One region of the Neobacillus sp. GCM10023253 genome, then DNA from elsewhere that is predicted to be linked to it. Evidence: a T-box and tRNA genes for the amino acid it is inferred to sense, from the RefSeq annotation. Region 1 holds a T-box; the other holds one or more tRNA genes.

Region 1 (6,675 bases):
TTTAATAACCAGCGGGGCTTTTTCTGCCTGTTCATAATAGATTTGCCCATGTTCGAGATAATATAAAAAGGCATATCCATTCTCATAGCTCTTTTGTTCAGGATTCTCAATATTCCCCTTTAGATAGCTATTTTTCAAATAGTGCTGACAGTATTCAGCTGAAAAAAAGCATGAGTAGCTTTTCCAGCCTTTAAATGGCGTATTCAAAGCAGATCACCTTTTTCAGAAAAATCTTACTAATATTTCTTCCTTGACAGTATTTTGTCCAATTGATAACCTACAAATAATATTTTTTGACCTGGAGGCTGTTAATATGTGGGAAAGTAAGTTCGCAAAAGAAGGATTAACGTTTGATGATGTATTATTGATTCCTGGCAAATCAGAGGTGCTGCCACGCGACGTGAGTTTGCAGGTGGAGTTAACTCCTGCGGTAAAGCTCAATATTCCAGTTATAAGTGCAGGTATGGACACAGTCACGGAATCCGAAATGGCAATTGCTATGGCCCGCCAAGGCGGCCTTGGAATTATTCATAAGAATATGACCATCGAACAGCAGGCTGAACAGGTTGAAAAGGTTAAGCGTTCAGAAAGCGGCGTTATCACTGATCCGTTTTTCCTGACTCCTGAACACCAAGTATTTGATGCAGAGCATCTAATGGGGAAATATCGTATTTCAGGTGTTCCAATCGTTAACAACATGGAGGAACAGCGTCTGGTTGGCATTATCACCAACAGGGACCTTCGTTTTATTCAGGATTACTCTTTCAAGATCTCTGATGTCATGACGAAGGAAAATCTAATTACTGCTTCAGTTGGGACAACCTTGAAGGAAGCTGAACAAATTCTTCAAAAGCATAAAATTGAAAAGCTGCCTCTTGTGGATGATCAGGGAGTGTTAAAAGGTTTAATCACAATTAAGGACATTGAAAAAGTGATTGAGTTCCCAAATTCCGCAAAGGACAGCCAAGGCCGTCTATTGGCAGGAGCTGCAGTTGGGGTGACAAGCGATACGATGAAACGGATCGACAAGCTGGTGAAGGCTAACGTTGATGTAATCGTAGTCGATACTGCACACGGGCATTCCAAGGGTGTGCTAGACACTGTAAGGCAAATTAGAGATGCCTACCCTAACCTTGCGATTATCGCCGGAAACGTAGCCACTGCAGAGGGAACCAGGGCCTTAATCGAAGCCGGAGTAGATGTCGTTAAGGTTGGAATTGGACCAGGTTCGATTTGTACGACACGCGTTGTAGCTGGTGTCGGAGTACCGCAAATAACAGCTGTTTATGACTGTGCTGGTGAAGCCATGAAACACGGGAAAACGATTATTGCGGACGGTGGTATTAAATACTCTGGTGATATCGTCAAAGCTTTGGCAGCAGGCGGACATGCCGTGATGCTGGGAAGCATGCTTGCAGGGGTAACAGAAAGCCCTGGAGAAACAGAAATTTTCCAAGGACGCCGCTTTAAGGTATACCGCGGCATGGGTTCAGTCGCAGCAATGGAAAAGGGTTCTAAAGACCGTTATTTCCAAGAGGACAATAAAAAGTTTGTCCCAGAAGGCATCGAAGGACGCCTTCCGTACAAAGGACCATTGGCAGATACCATTTATCAATTAGTCGGCGGCTTACGTGCAGGTATGGGCTACTGTGGTACGAAAAACCTAGAAGAATTACGAATGAACGCGCAATTCGTTAAAATGACCGGTGCCGGCTTACGAGAAAGCCATCCGCACGATGTTCAAATCACCAAAGAAGCACCAAACTACTCAATGTAAATAACAACGTAAGAGCAGATTTTTAGTCTGCTCTTATTTTTTTACTTAGTTGATTGGAGCGGAAAGCAACTACTACTACGTATGAAAAAAGCCCTATCTATTTCTAGCAGTCTATCAAAATTGGCAAAAGAATGCTTCGATGCTCTCTCTATGATTTATAAAGCAGTTATGTTAAAATAACCAAAGTGTAAAAAATCTTGGAGGGCGTTAATGTGAATAAACATGTTTTTAAAAAGTATCTTGCCAGTGCAATGGCCGTTATTTTGTTCTTCAGCCTTTTTGCCGGCATGGGCCAAGATAAAGCGGAAGCAGCCGCAGCGTTAAACATCAACGCGGACGGTGCCATATTAGTAGATGCTGAATCAGGCAAAGTGTTATACGAAAAAAATGCTGATACTGTCATGGGGATTGCCAGCATGACAAAAATGATGACTGAATATCTTTTACTAGATGCCATTAAACATGGAAAAGTGAAATGGGATCAGGAATATAACGTCAGTGATCTTGTTTATAAAATTTCCCAAGACCGCGCATTGTCGAATGTTCCATTGCGCCAGGACGGCACATATAAAATCCGCGAGTTGTATGAAGCGATGGTTATTTATTCTGCCAATGCAGCAACGATTGCTATTGCCGAAACAATTGCCGGGTCTGAAACCAATTTTGTGAAAATGATGAATGAAAAAGCCAAAAAGTTAGGCTTAAAGGATTATAAATTTGTAAACTCATCAGGTTTAAATAATGCCGAATATCGTGGCATGCATCCGGAAGGCACCGGTGAAACAGACGAAAACGTCATGTCTCCAAGAGCGGTAGCGAGTCTTGCCTTCCACCTAGTCAATGAATATCCCGAAGTGTTAAAGACGGCAAGCATACCGAAGAAAACATTTCGTGAAGGCACTTCTGACGCAATTAATATGATCAACTGGAACTGGATGCTTCCTTCTTTGGATTATGGATATAAAGGTGTCGACGGACTTAAGACGGGTACCACCGATTTTGCCGGCTACTGTTTTACCGGTACTGCCAGCCGTGATGGCAAACGGTTTATCACAGTTGTGCAAAATGCTAAAGATGCGAGCGGCAAAGGGGACTATAAGGCCCGCTTCGATGAGACTAAGAAAATGTTTGACTATGCATTTGCCAATACAACAAAAGAAACCATTGTACCAAAGCATTATCAGGTAAAGGGCCATAAAACGATACCTGTTATTAAGGGGAAGAATGACCAGGTAAAAGTTTATACAAAGTCAGCCATCAATATGGTCATTGAAAATGGCGAAAAGGAAAATTATAAACCGGTACTGGTATTAGATAAAAATAAAATTAACAAAAAAGGTGAACTAACAGCACCAATCAAAAAAGGTGATAAGGTCGGCTATTTAACAATAGAGCCTAAAAACAGCGATAAGGTCAACTTTTTAACTGAGGAAGGCAAAAGCAAATTACAAGTAGATGTCATTGCAGCCCAAGATGTTGAGAAAGCAAATTGGTTTGTCCTAATGATGCGGGGCATCGGAGGATTTTTCGGTGATGTCTGGGGAGGCATCTCCTCCAGTGTTAAAGGCTGGTTCTAATTAGCTCTAAAGAACCTATAAGTAAAATGTTGGAAAGGATTCTTGTCTTGACAGGAATCCTTTTTTGTTGCTTTAATGATTTTATGGAATAAATAATTCAATCGAATTAATAGGAATTTTCTAAATAATCAACGTTTTCGACGTGGAAAAACAAGGGGGATTTACAAATGAAAACAGGTACGGATCGGGTAAAACGTGGGATGGCAGAAATGCAAAAAGGCGGCGTCATCATGGACGTTGTTAATGCAGAACAGGCAAAAATTGCTGAGGAAGCAGGCGCAGTAGCGGTAATGGCGCTAGAGCGCGTACCTTCTGATATTCGTGCAGCTGGCGGCGTTGCTAGAATGGCAGATCCTCGAATTGTCGAAGAGGTTCTTAACGCTGTTTCAATCCCTGTTATGGCTAAGGCTCGTATCGGCCATATTGTGGAAGCACGTGTACTTGAAGCACTTGGTGTAGACTATATCGATGAAAGTGAAGTATTAACACCTGCTGATGAAGAGTTTCACTTATTAAAGAGTGACTTTACTGTTCCATTTGTATGCGGCTGCCGCGACTTGGGAGAGGCTGCCCGCCGTATTGGCGAAGGAGCATCTATGCTTCGTACAAAAGGCGAACCCGGAACTGGCAACATCGTAGAAGCTGTCCGCCATATCCGCAAGGTTAACGCACAGATTCGCAAGGTTGTAAGCATGAACGAAGATGAGCTTATGACAGAAGCAAAGCTATTAGGTGCACCATTTGAATTATTGCTTGAAATTAAGCGCAATGGCCGCCTTCCTGTTGTTAACTTTGCTGCTGGTGGTGTTGCAACACCTGCTGATGCAGCGTTAATGATGCAATTAGGTTCAGACGGTGTATTCGTTGGCTCTGGTATCTTTAAATCAGAAAACCCTGCGAAATTTGCAAGAGCGATTGTTGAAGCAACAACTCATTACCAAGACTATAAATTGATTGCTGAACTTTCAAAGGATCTTGGAACTCCAATGAAGGGTATCGAAATTTCTTCATTAGCCCCTGAAGCTCGCATGCAGGAGCGTGGGTGGTAAAATGATTAAAGTAGGCGTTCTCGCATTACAAGGAGCAGTTCGTGAGCATATTCAATCATTAGAAGCTTGTGGTGTCGAAGCCGTTGCCATTAAACACAAAGAAGAATTAAAGGACGTTGATGGCCTTATTCTCCCTGGTGGAGAAAGCACGACAATGCGCCGGCTGATCGATAAATATGATTTTATGGATTCCTTAAAGGAATTTGCCCTGGAAGGTAAACCAATGTTCGGTACCTGTGCAGGCCTTATTCTTTTGGCAAAAAACATCGTCGGATACAGTGAGCCTCACCTAGGTGTGATGGACGTTACGGTTGAACGCAACTCCTTTGGACGTCAGGTGGATAGCTTCGAGGCCGACCTTTCTGTGAAAGATGTCGCAGGTGACTTCCCTGCAGTCTTTATCAGGGCCCCGCATATCGTAGAGGCAGGCGAAAATGTCGAGATTCTTTCAAAGCATGATGGCCGCATTGTTTTAGCGCGTGAAGGGCAATTTTTAGGCTGTTCGTTTCATCCAGAACTAACAGATGACCATCGTCTTACAGCTTACTTTGTTGAGATGGTAAAAGAAGCAAAAAATCAAAAACAGCCTGTATAGATTGGTTGCTTTTGGCAAATAAATATAGTACTCTAAGTTATACAAATTAGAAATATGCAAAAGCAATGAGAGGAACTAGTAGCAAGAAGTTTATTCTAAAGAGAGCCGGTGGCTGGTGTGAACCGGTGAATAAGACTTGTGAATCCCTCCTCGAGTAGAGTGCGGAACACCTCATCACGAGGCTAGTAAGGACTCTCGGTGAAAAACCGTTACATTTTTAAGGTGGACAGATTCGTCTGTCAACCAGGGTGGTATCGCGGGTTAACTCTCGTCCCTGTTTTAGGGGCGGGAGTTTTTTGTTTGCCCTCGGATAAATAATAAAGGAGTGTTTAAGCATGTTGGATTTGAAGTATTTAAGAACCAATTTTGCCGAAGTTAAAGAAAAGCTGCAGCATCGCGGGGAAGATTTAACAGACTTAGGCCGATTTGAAGATTTAGACGTTAAACGACGCGAATTAATTGTCGAAGCGGAAAAACTGAAATCCAAGCGGAATGAAGTTTCTCAGCAAGTTGCTGTATTAAAACGCGAGAAGCAGGATGCCGATCACCTTATCAAGGAAATGCGTGAGGTTGGCGACCGCATCAAGGAACTCGACGATGAACTAAGAGGCGTTGAGGAAACATTAGAGCTATTATTGCTTAGCATTCCAAATATTCCCCATGAAACTGTGCCTATCGGCGAGACAGAAGACGATAACGTAGAAATCCGCAAATGGGGCCAGGTCCGCGAGTTCGGCTTTGAGGCGAAACCACATTGGGATGTAGCTGACCATTTGGGAATTCTTGATTTTGAACGAGCAGGAAAGGTGACCGGCAGCCGCTTTGTTTTTTATAAAGGTCTTGGTGCCCGCCTTGAGCGCGCGTTAATAAGCTTCATGCTTGACCTCCATGTCGATGAGCATGGTTACACAGAGATACTGCCTCCATATATGGTGAATCGTACCAGCATGACTGGAACAGGACAGCTGCCAAAGTTTGAAGAGGATGCCTTTTTAATTGAAAGTGAGGACTACTTCCTAATACCGACCGCAGAGGTGCCGGTCACTAATTATTATCGCGATGAAATTTTAAGCGGTGAAGAGCTGCCAATCCGCTTTGCAGCCTACAGCGCTTGCTTCCGATCTGAAGCTGGTTCTGCAGGGCGTGACACAAGGGGATTAATTCGCCAGCATCAATTCAATAAGGTTGAGCTTGTGAAGTTTGTAAAGCCTGAGGACTCTTATCAAGAGCTGGAGAAACTGACCGCTGATGCCGAAAAGGTTCTTCAATTACTGGAATTGCCATACCGTGTGTTAAGCATGTGTACGGGCGACCTTGGCTTTACAGCAGCAAAAAAGTACGACATTGAAGTGTGGATCCCGAGCTATGGAACTTACCGTGAAATTTCTTCTTGCAGTAATTTTGAGGCGTTCCAGGCAAGACGGGCTAACATCCGCTTCCGCCGCGACCCTAAGGCAAAACCGGAGCATGTGCATACACTTAATGGCTCTGGCCTCGCGATCGGCCGTACGGTTGCAGCTATTCTGGAAAACTACCAGCAGGATGACGGCAGTGTCGTAATTCCAGCTGTGCTGCGTCCATATATGGGTGGCCGCGACGTCATAAAGCCGTAATAAACAATGTATAACCAAGTTGAATAGCGACTTTTTTTAATGGCATATTAATAATGTTGACACA
Region 2 (7,965 bases), on a different contig from region 1:
GACTGAATGTTTTTCTAAAAGATCGCAAACAATTGGAGCATCGCCATAAACGGCATGCAAAACAATCGGTTTTTCCCAATTCTTGGCCAGCTCCACGAAGATTTCAAGGAGCTCAATATATTGACCAGACTGTGCACTGGACACCCTTTGCTCCTGCCTTAAATAGTACGGCAACCCCACCTCGCCGACAGCAATCATTTCCGCCCGATGCAGTGTCATCCAGTCAATCAGGCTGCTAAATTCAGCTTCGCTTGGCAGTCCTTGCTCCGGATGAAATCCAAATACAGGCTTCACTTTTTGATATTTTCTTGATAATTGTAGGTTTCTCTTGCATGATTCAAGATCATATGACACGGCTAGGACGGCTTCAAGCCATTCCGCGCCAGCGAGAATAGAGTCAATTTCATTATTTTTATATTTATCTAAATGGATGTGGGCATCAATCAATTTCATTCGTTATCACACTTCCTGGAAAGGATTTGGCTCATCATAAACTTTCGTCAATTAGGAACAATGTTTTTCCAATCGAATCATGAATGACATATGCTCCCGCTCCACGATCATAAGGTGTACCGCCTTTATTAATAATAATCAGCGGTACGCCCTTTCTCCTGTACTGTGGAAAGGTTGAAAAAGGCGTCACTTGAAGACTTGTGCCCAATACCAAAATGCAATCCGCCTGTTCAATAAGTTGGAGGATAGCATTAAATCCTTCTACTGAAAACCATTCACCTGTATCTCCGAATAAAACAACATCAGGCTTGATATAGCGGTCTTTTTCACTCTTTGTTTCGCAATCGCTGCATACAAAAAAATCCTCCGATGTTTCAAAACGATTAACCATTTCCGAAGAAGGATAGATTTTTCCACAATTCAAACAAGATGCGGTTTTCATCGTACCGTGAAACTCGATGACGTTTTCGCTGCCTGCTTTCTGATGAAGGCCATCGATGTTCTGCGTAATAATGTACTGTACTTTGCCTTGTCCCTCCCATTTTGCCAGTATTTCGTGGCCTTTGTTTGGGATGGCATCCGGATGATATAGATTTTCAAATGCAAACTGATAAAAATCTCTCGGTTTTTTATAAAAATAATCAAGTGAAAGGATATATTCGGGGGCCAGTTGGTAAACGCCTGTTTTGGAGCGAAAATCCTTAATCCCCGATTCCGTGCTGATACCCGCGCCGCTCAGGACGACAATGTTTCGGGCTTCCCTAAGGAGGTTAGTACAGGTTTCTACGGTGCTTTCCATTTCAGTTAAACCTCACTTTCAGTAATTGAGAAAAGTGTTCTTGTAATTATTATCATTATAATACAAAGTTTTCATCTCTTCCTTTCTAATTATCTGAAAATAAACACAATAATCCGCCATATTTCCTATAAAATAAACTTACAAATAAGAAAAGTGAGACTATTTTTCTATTTTCAACACTGTTCACAGATAGTAATTTAGTCACTTTTTTAAATCTAATCTGAATAGTAAAATAAATACCAGAAATAAATGTTAACGTTAACATTTATTGCAATAGAAATTTTAAAAACTATTATTATTACCTCTTGTTATGAAATGTTAACGTTAAAATAATAAAAAGGATGGTGCAGCGAGACTAAAAAAATTAGGATACCAAGGAATGAAAACGTTTTTATCCATCGAACAGTAATACCCAACAATGCAAGTATTTGTGACAGCAAAAAATGTAAGCAGTTTCAATTTAATCTACTAAAAATCAGGAGGGTATTCTATGAAATTTGGTAAAAAAACCTATCTAACTGGCGCACTGGGCCTTGCTCTAGGGTGTTCCGTGATTGCCCCATTTGGTGCATTTGCAGCAACAACTCCAGCAAAATCAAATGCTCAAGTTTCTGTTGACAAACAAGCACCAACAGCTCCTATTAATGTTTATGCGTATGCAACAACCTATAAGTCTGTTAGCCTAATCTGGGATAGATCTACCGACAATACTGGAATAGCAGCTTATGATGTCTATGTAAATGGTAAATTGGCCGGAAGTTCAACACCAAATGAATATGGAATTGCCATGTCAAACTTTACCGTTAAAGACTTGAAACCAGATACAATGTATAGTTTCAAAGTTGTAGCGAGAGATGCTGCAGGTAATCATTCAAACGAAAGCGCTCACGTTAATATTAGAACGGATGTGTTAGGTAAAGTATTCAATGTGAAAGATTTCGGGGCTGTTGGAGACGGTGAAACAAAAGATACCGCAGCCATTCAAGCAGCCATTGATGCAGCTTCCGCAAGTCCTAACAGCGTGGTTATCCTTCCTGCAGGAACCTATTATTCTGCTCCGCTAAGTTTAAAAAGCAATATGACATTTGAAATTCAAAAAGATGCAACGCTTCTTGGAAGTCGTGACAAAGATGACTATCCAGTGATCCAAGACCGCTGGGAAGGGACTACATTCAATTCTTATCAAAGCTTGATTGCATCCCAAGGTGCTAAAAATTTGAAAGTCATCGGTGAAGGAACAGTTGATGGAAATGCAGGTCCTATCAAAGCAATGCCTGCGAACGGAATCGATGAGTTCGGTTTTCCATACAAAAAAGTAACCCTTGATGGAAAATATGACTATAACAACGGAAAATATGACCCGAACGCGGAAGGTAAGGAAACTGTATACTTTAATATGGGATTGTGGTGGGATAATCCAAAAGCGACTAATCCAGCAACGCAAACTGCTCGCCCAAGATTGGTTCAATTCAAAGACTCGGAGAATGTACTTCTTCAAGGTCTAAAGATTACAAATTCCCCATCTTGGACAATCCAGCCTTTATACAGCAACAATGTGGTTATTGATAGTGTATACGTTGAAAATCCAGCTGTCCCAGTTGATGCACCAAACACAGACGGTGTCGACCCAGACTCTGTTGATGGGTTAAAGATTTATGGTTCGACCTTTAATGTTGGTGATGATGCGATTGCGATTAAATCTGGTAAAGATGCTGAAGGCCGACAAATTGGCAGACCAAGTCAAAACATCGAAATCCGTAACAACATCATGAAGCATGGGCATGGCGGCGTTACAATCGGCAGTGAAATGTCCGGCGGCATTAAAAATGTTGTAGCAAGAGATGATATTTTTGACGGAACTGACATTGGTATTCGCATGAAAACTCTTCGCGGACGTGGCGGTACCATTGAAAATCTAACATTTGATAACATCATGATGAAAGATATTGCAGGTGATGTATTTAATATTAACTCTAACTATACATCTAACGGTACTCCACTGCCATTTACTGGTGTAATTGATGAAACAACACCTTACATTAAAAATATTACAATCAAAAATATTATCGCTGAAGGTGCCCAAGAAGCTTCCTTCTTCCAAGGACTATATGAAAGCCCTGTTGATGGCCTAACATTGGAGAACGTCACAGTGCATGCTGACAAACCATTGTATTTCCAATATGTTAGAAATATTACAATGAAAAATGTCAACATCAATGACGGTAATACGTTCCAGGCTGGCAGCATCTATCAAAATCTTATAGTTGATGGGAAGTCACTTCCAGATACTGATTGGCCAGTAGATCTATCAAAAAAATAAGAATTATGTAAAAAACTAGCATCTGTAGCAACTAACTGATGCTAGTTTTTTATTTTAAATTTTTTGATGATAAATCTCCCTCTTCTCCCCTACTATCTTTTTCGAATAATTCATTCCACCTGTTAAGAACCACTTGTATATGCAAAGAATCCTAAACATTTTTGGATAGATATTCCTATGTTTCGAAATATTGGTTCGATTGTGACACTAAAATAGGTATCATGTCATAATTGATTATTTTCTGAAATTTTGTTCATCAAACTAAAAAGAAATGTAACGCTATCGTTCTGTAAATTAAATACCATCCAATGGTAGAGTAATATAAAGCAAAAAATTCAGGAGGTAGCACACATGAAAAAAACATACATAAAAACATTAATTGTAGCTTGTGTAGCTACAAGTTCTTTCATAGGAATAAGTAAAAGTGCCGAGGCTATTACCGAAGACCGTGTCGTAACAGAAAATATACCTATAAGCCTTGAGCAAAAATATGGTGGTATTACCGAGAATGATCAGCAAGACAATACTAGCAATTACAATCAGATTGATACAGAAGAAATTATGCAACAGCCCGAGAAAACAAAAGAAGTAGCCCTCCACTCTACAAAACCCGAAATAGGAATCACTAGGCAAATGCCTGAAAAACAACCAGAACCACCGGCTATTTCCATTTCAAATAATGAGAAAGACCTTTTTGCCAGATTAGTAGAAGCAGAAGCAAAAGGCGAATCCTATCAAGGAAAAGTAGCCGTTGCGACTGTCGTATTAAACCGAGTAGAATCACCTCATTTCCCGAAAACGGTGACAGGCGTTATTAATCAAGTAGTTGGACATGCCTATGCCTTTTCACCCGTTCAAAATGGTGAGATTAAGAAGCCAGCATCAGATGAGTCCAGACAAGCAGTCGAAGAGGCATTGACCAGAAAAGATCGGTTAAACGATTCTGTTTATTTTTATAATCCTGCTATTGCCACGGATAAATGGATTCGTACTCGTCCAGTAGTAATGACAATTGGCCATCACGTATTTGCTAAATAATTTAAAATCGTTAGTCGTTGGAATCCACCAAATCGGTAAACTTTTGGTGGGTTTTCACTATCATGAATACTTGTTACATTCCCACCTTTTATTAAGGGAAGTTAACAGTCTTTTTACAAATTGATTAACCTTCCTAGTTTCGACAAATTTTAAAAAATCACCTGCTATAATGACATTGTATTGAAGAGATTTGAAACCAAAGCCCGAATTAAAGGAGTAGAGTAGGAATCATGGCAGAGATTTTAGTTGGTTTAGGTACATATCTATCAGTTTTTCTTGCACTGGGTTGGCTTATTTCAATCGCTTTTAACCTATTTATTAAATAACAACGGGCTAATAACAGTAATGAATTCTCCAGCTACTGATTTAAAATGTATTTAATAGAGGTGAAATGAATGACGGAAATATATTCACCTAGTGATGTACAGAAATTGCTTGAAATAGATGCTAGTACCTTAAGGAAATACGCCACTCTCCTCGAAGGTAATGGGTATCTTGTTCATCGTAATAATAGAGGTCATCGAATCTATTTTGATAAGGATGTTCATACATTCCGTAAATTAATGGAATTCAGCAAACAAGAGGGTATGACAATGGAACATTCAGCAGAAGCTGTGATGAAATGGGTTTCTGAAGAAAAAAATACAGACATTGTTACGGAAATAGAACCCATACAGAATACTAGCGGCCAAGTTGTTGAGCACAATTGCAACCATGAAGAATTAATGGAACGTATTGAACATTTAGAGCAAATAAACTTGGATTTAATCAAACTCTTGAAGGAAAAGGCTGTACGGGAAGCCTGCCAAGAAGAAAAAATTAATCAAATTTTACGGCATGTAGAATATTTAAATAAACTAGAAGTTGAACGCATTAGAAGCATAGAAAAGGAAATTGCTACTGCCACTCAGAAGAAATGGTGGAATTGGTTTACATGGAAAAAAAGCTAAACCCAATTAATGTTAGGGTTTAGCTTTTTTTGATGTGTCCGTATGTAATAGCCCACACAATTTCACTAATTATGGCTGCTGCGTTCCCGCCCTGACCCTTTCTTAGTTGCCTTGTTGGACTATGACTCCGCAGGTAGGACTCGAACCTACGACCGATCGGTTAACAGCCGATAGCTCTACCACTGAGCTACTGCGGAATAATATTTCTGGTGCGGGTGAAGGGAGTCGAACCCCCACGCCCGAAGGCGCCAGATCCTAAGTCTGGTGCGTCTGCCAATTCCGCCACACCCGCATGATGTTTTAAATAATCTTATTTGAATGGCAGAGAAGAAGGGATTTGAACCCTCGCGCCGGTTACCCGACCTACACCCTTAGCAGGGGCGCCTCTTCAGCCGCTTGAGTACTTCTCTGTAGTAATAACTTACAAAACAAATATATCATCTTTTAAAATTGGGAGCCAGCTGTAAATTTTGGTAATCTAAAACAACTAACTCCCCTGCGATGAAGACATTCTCAAGTAATATTCAATCTGGCTGTCCTCATGACTCCGCAAAAAGAGACTCCATTAAATTTAGTTATTTTAAAATCGATAAAAAATGTTCTTTTATAAGTGGAATGACCTTATCGGGAGTCTGAACATGAATAAAATGCCCTGTTTCAGGAATGATATGTACCCCTGCGTGCGGGAATTGTTGGTCACGGGTCTGATAAGCAAAATCAGTTGAAATGTAAGGATCATTTTCACCCCATAGAATCGTAACAGGATTCTTTATGGCAGCAAGATTCAAATACGGTTCCGTTAATTGTGGATTGGCAGAGCGATATAATTCTAAAATTACGTTCCTTTTCTCAGCCGATTCAAAAATTGCAAAGAAGTCTTCCAATATCCCTTCTTCTACAGACGGAATCTCCTTTTTCATCCCTGCCATCCATGATTCCTTATTGGCCATGGCTTCCATTACTTTTTCACCATAACCAGGCGTTCTCCATTTTTGGGCGAGTGGGTGCCACGTATATCCAGGCAACAAAACTGTGTCGGTTATAATCAAGCTTTCCACTTTATCCGGATTGTCACATGCCCATCTTAATCCAATCATTCCACCCCAGTCATGGACGATAAGATGGATTTTTTCTAATTCTAGTGCTTGCATGAAATCATTGATAAACGTAACATAATTTTCCCAAGTAGACTCGTATGGAAAACGGTCACTCTGACCAAATCCCGGAAGGTCCGGTGCAATCGCCCGAAATCCTAATGCAGCAATTTCAGGGATAATATGTTTCCAGAGCATGCTGGATTCTGGAACGCCGTGAATTAGCAAAACGGGCGGGGCAGTTTTGCCGCCCTCATCAATATAAGAAATCTTTTGATCATTTATGGTTAGTGTCTTTTTCGTAATCATTCTGTACCTCCGATTGTTTCTAATGTAAGGATTTTACATTCTCACAGTAATTCGACAAAAAAAGGTAAAATCCTTTCCTTTTCCGTTAAAAAGAAAAGGATGCCTCAGCTTTATGAGACATCCTTCTCTTCAATGATATAATTGGTCTTTTTCCATGTGATTCCAAAAAATCTATTTCCCACAGCATTTTTTATATTTTTTCCCGCTTCCACAAGGACATGGATCGTTGCGCCCTACCTTCGTTTCGTTCCGAATTGGCTCATGTTTACCCAACGTTCTTTGCTTACTGGCATTTCTAAAGTCCATTTCCCTTTCAAGGGCAACTTTTTTCCAGACTTCTAATTCAGGATGCTTCTCGCCTAAAATAGAATAGTAACTATAAACTGTCTGCTCTATATCCACTAAGTTTGAGGTATACTCGTTTTTCATATGGCGGCTGATTTCAGGAAGTGCCTCTCTAGAGAAATGATGACTAATGGATTCAATAAGAATATCTTGGTCACCGATTTCTTCTGCAGCATCGTAGGCCTCTCGTAAAACCTGAAGGGCGAAGCCAGTTTTAATATTTTCAACAACGGAAGCTGCAAAAATAATCGAATCCTCTCTATATAAATATGGCGCGACTTCCTTCACCACGTCATCCGATTGAAACTGAATTAACGCAGCAGCGACCTCTTCAAGCAACATATCTTCATCGCGTCCCAACAAGCCTGTCAGCAGAGGTATATATTTTTCTATTTTTAACAAGCCAATCATATAAATCGTTAGAATTCCATGAAAAGAAAACCATTGTTCTTCCATTTCCTCGCGAAGTATAATGTCGATTTCCCGTTCCGTCACCCAGCCGTTTTCCACTATACAGGCAGCTAATATTTTGCCCTTTATGTATAAATTGTTCTGATATGGATTTGCTTGGTCAAGATCACTTAAGATGCCTCCATATTCCATATAAACTTCTTCTTCCGTCCCATTTGCAGTTAACTCATAAATGGCCCACATATC

The links. The T-box of region 1 lies ahead of serS (serine--tRNA ligase). A T-box ahead of a tRNA ligase gene usually reads a tRNA of that ligase, here a tRNA-Ser.
Region 2: it encodes a tRNA-Ser, which carries the amino acid that the T-box ahead of serS (serine--tRNA ligase) is inferred to sense. The anticodon was not compared.

What each region holds. Positions count from the first base shown of each region.
Region 1 is NZ_JBHSHV010000024.1:901-7,575, forward strand. Features, by position in the region: gene ACFPA1_RS22480 (YaaC family protein) at 1-207, opposite strand, end outside; gene guaB (IMP dehydrogenase) at 314-1,777, shown strand; gene ACFPA1_RS22490 (D-alanyl-D-alanine carboxypeptidase family protein) at 2,029-3,354, shown strand; gene pdxS (pyridoxal 5'-phosphate synthase lyase subunit PdxS) at 3,522-4,403, shown strand; gene pdxT (pyridoxal 5'-phosphate synthase glutaminase subunit PdxT) at 4,405-4,998, shown strand; T-box leader at 5,055-5,277, shown strand; gene serS (serine--tRNA ligase) at 5,334-6,611, shown strand.
Region 2 is NZ_JBHSHV010000006.1:16,862-24,826, forward strand. Features, by position in the region: gene ACFPA1_RS07535 (TatD family hydrolase) at 1-453, opposite strand, end outside; gene ACFPA1_RS07540 (NAD-dependent protein deacylase) at 488-1,252, opposite strand; gene ACFPA1_RS07545 (glycosyl hydrolase family 28 protein) at 1,803-3,572, shown strand; gene ACFPA1_RS07550 (cell wall hydrolase) at 3,924-4,610, shown strand; gene ACFPA1_RS07555 (MerR family transcriptional regulator) at 5,006-5,560, shown strand; RNA gene ffs (signal recognition particle sRNA small type) at 5,602-5,686, opposite strand; tRNA gene ACFPA1_RS07565 (tRNA-Asn) at 5,686-5,757, opposite strand; tRNA gene ACFPA1_RS07570 (tRNA-Leu) at 5,768-5,852, opposite strand; tRNA gene ACFPA1_RS07575 (tRNA-Ser) at 5,880-5,970, opposite strand; gene ACFPA1_RS07580 (alpha/beta fold hydrolase) at 6,136-6,963, opposite strand; gene ACFPA1_RS07585 (YecA family protein) at 7,135-7,965, opposite strand, start outside.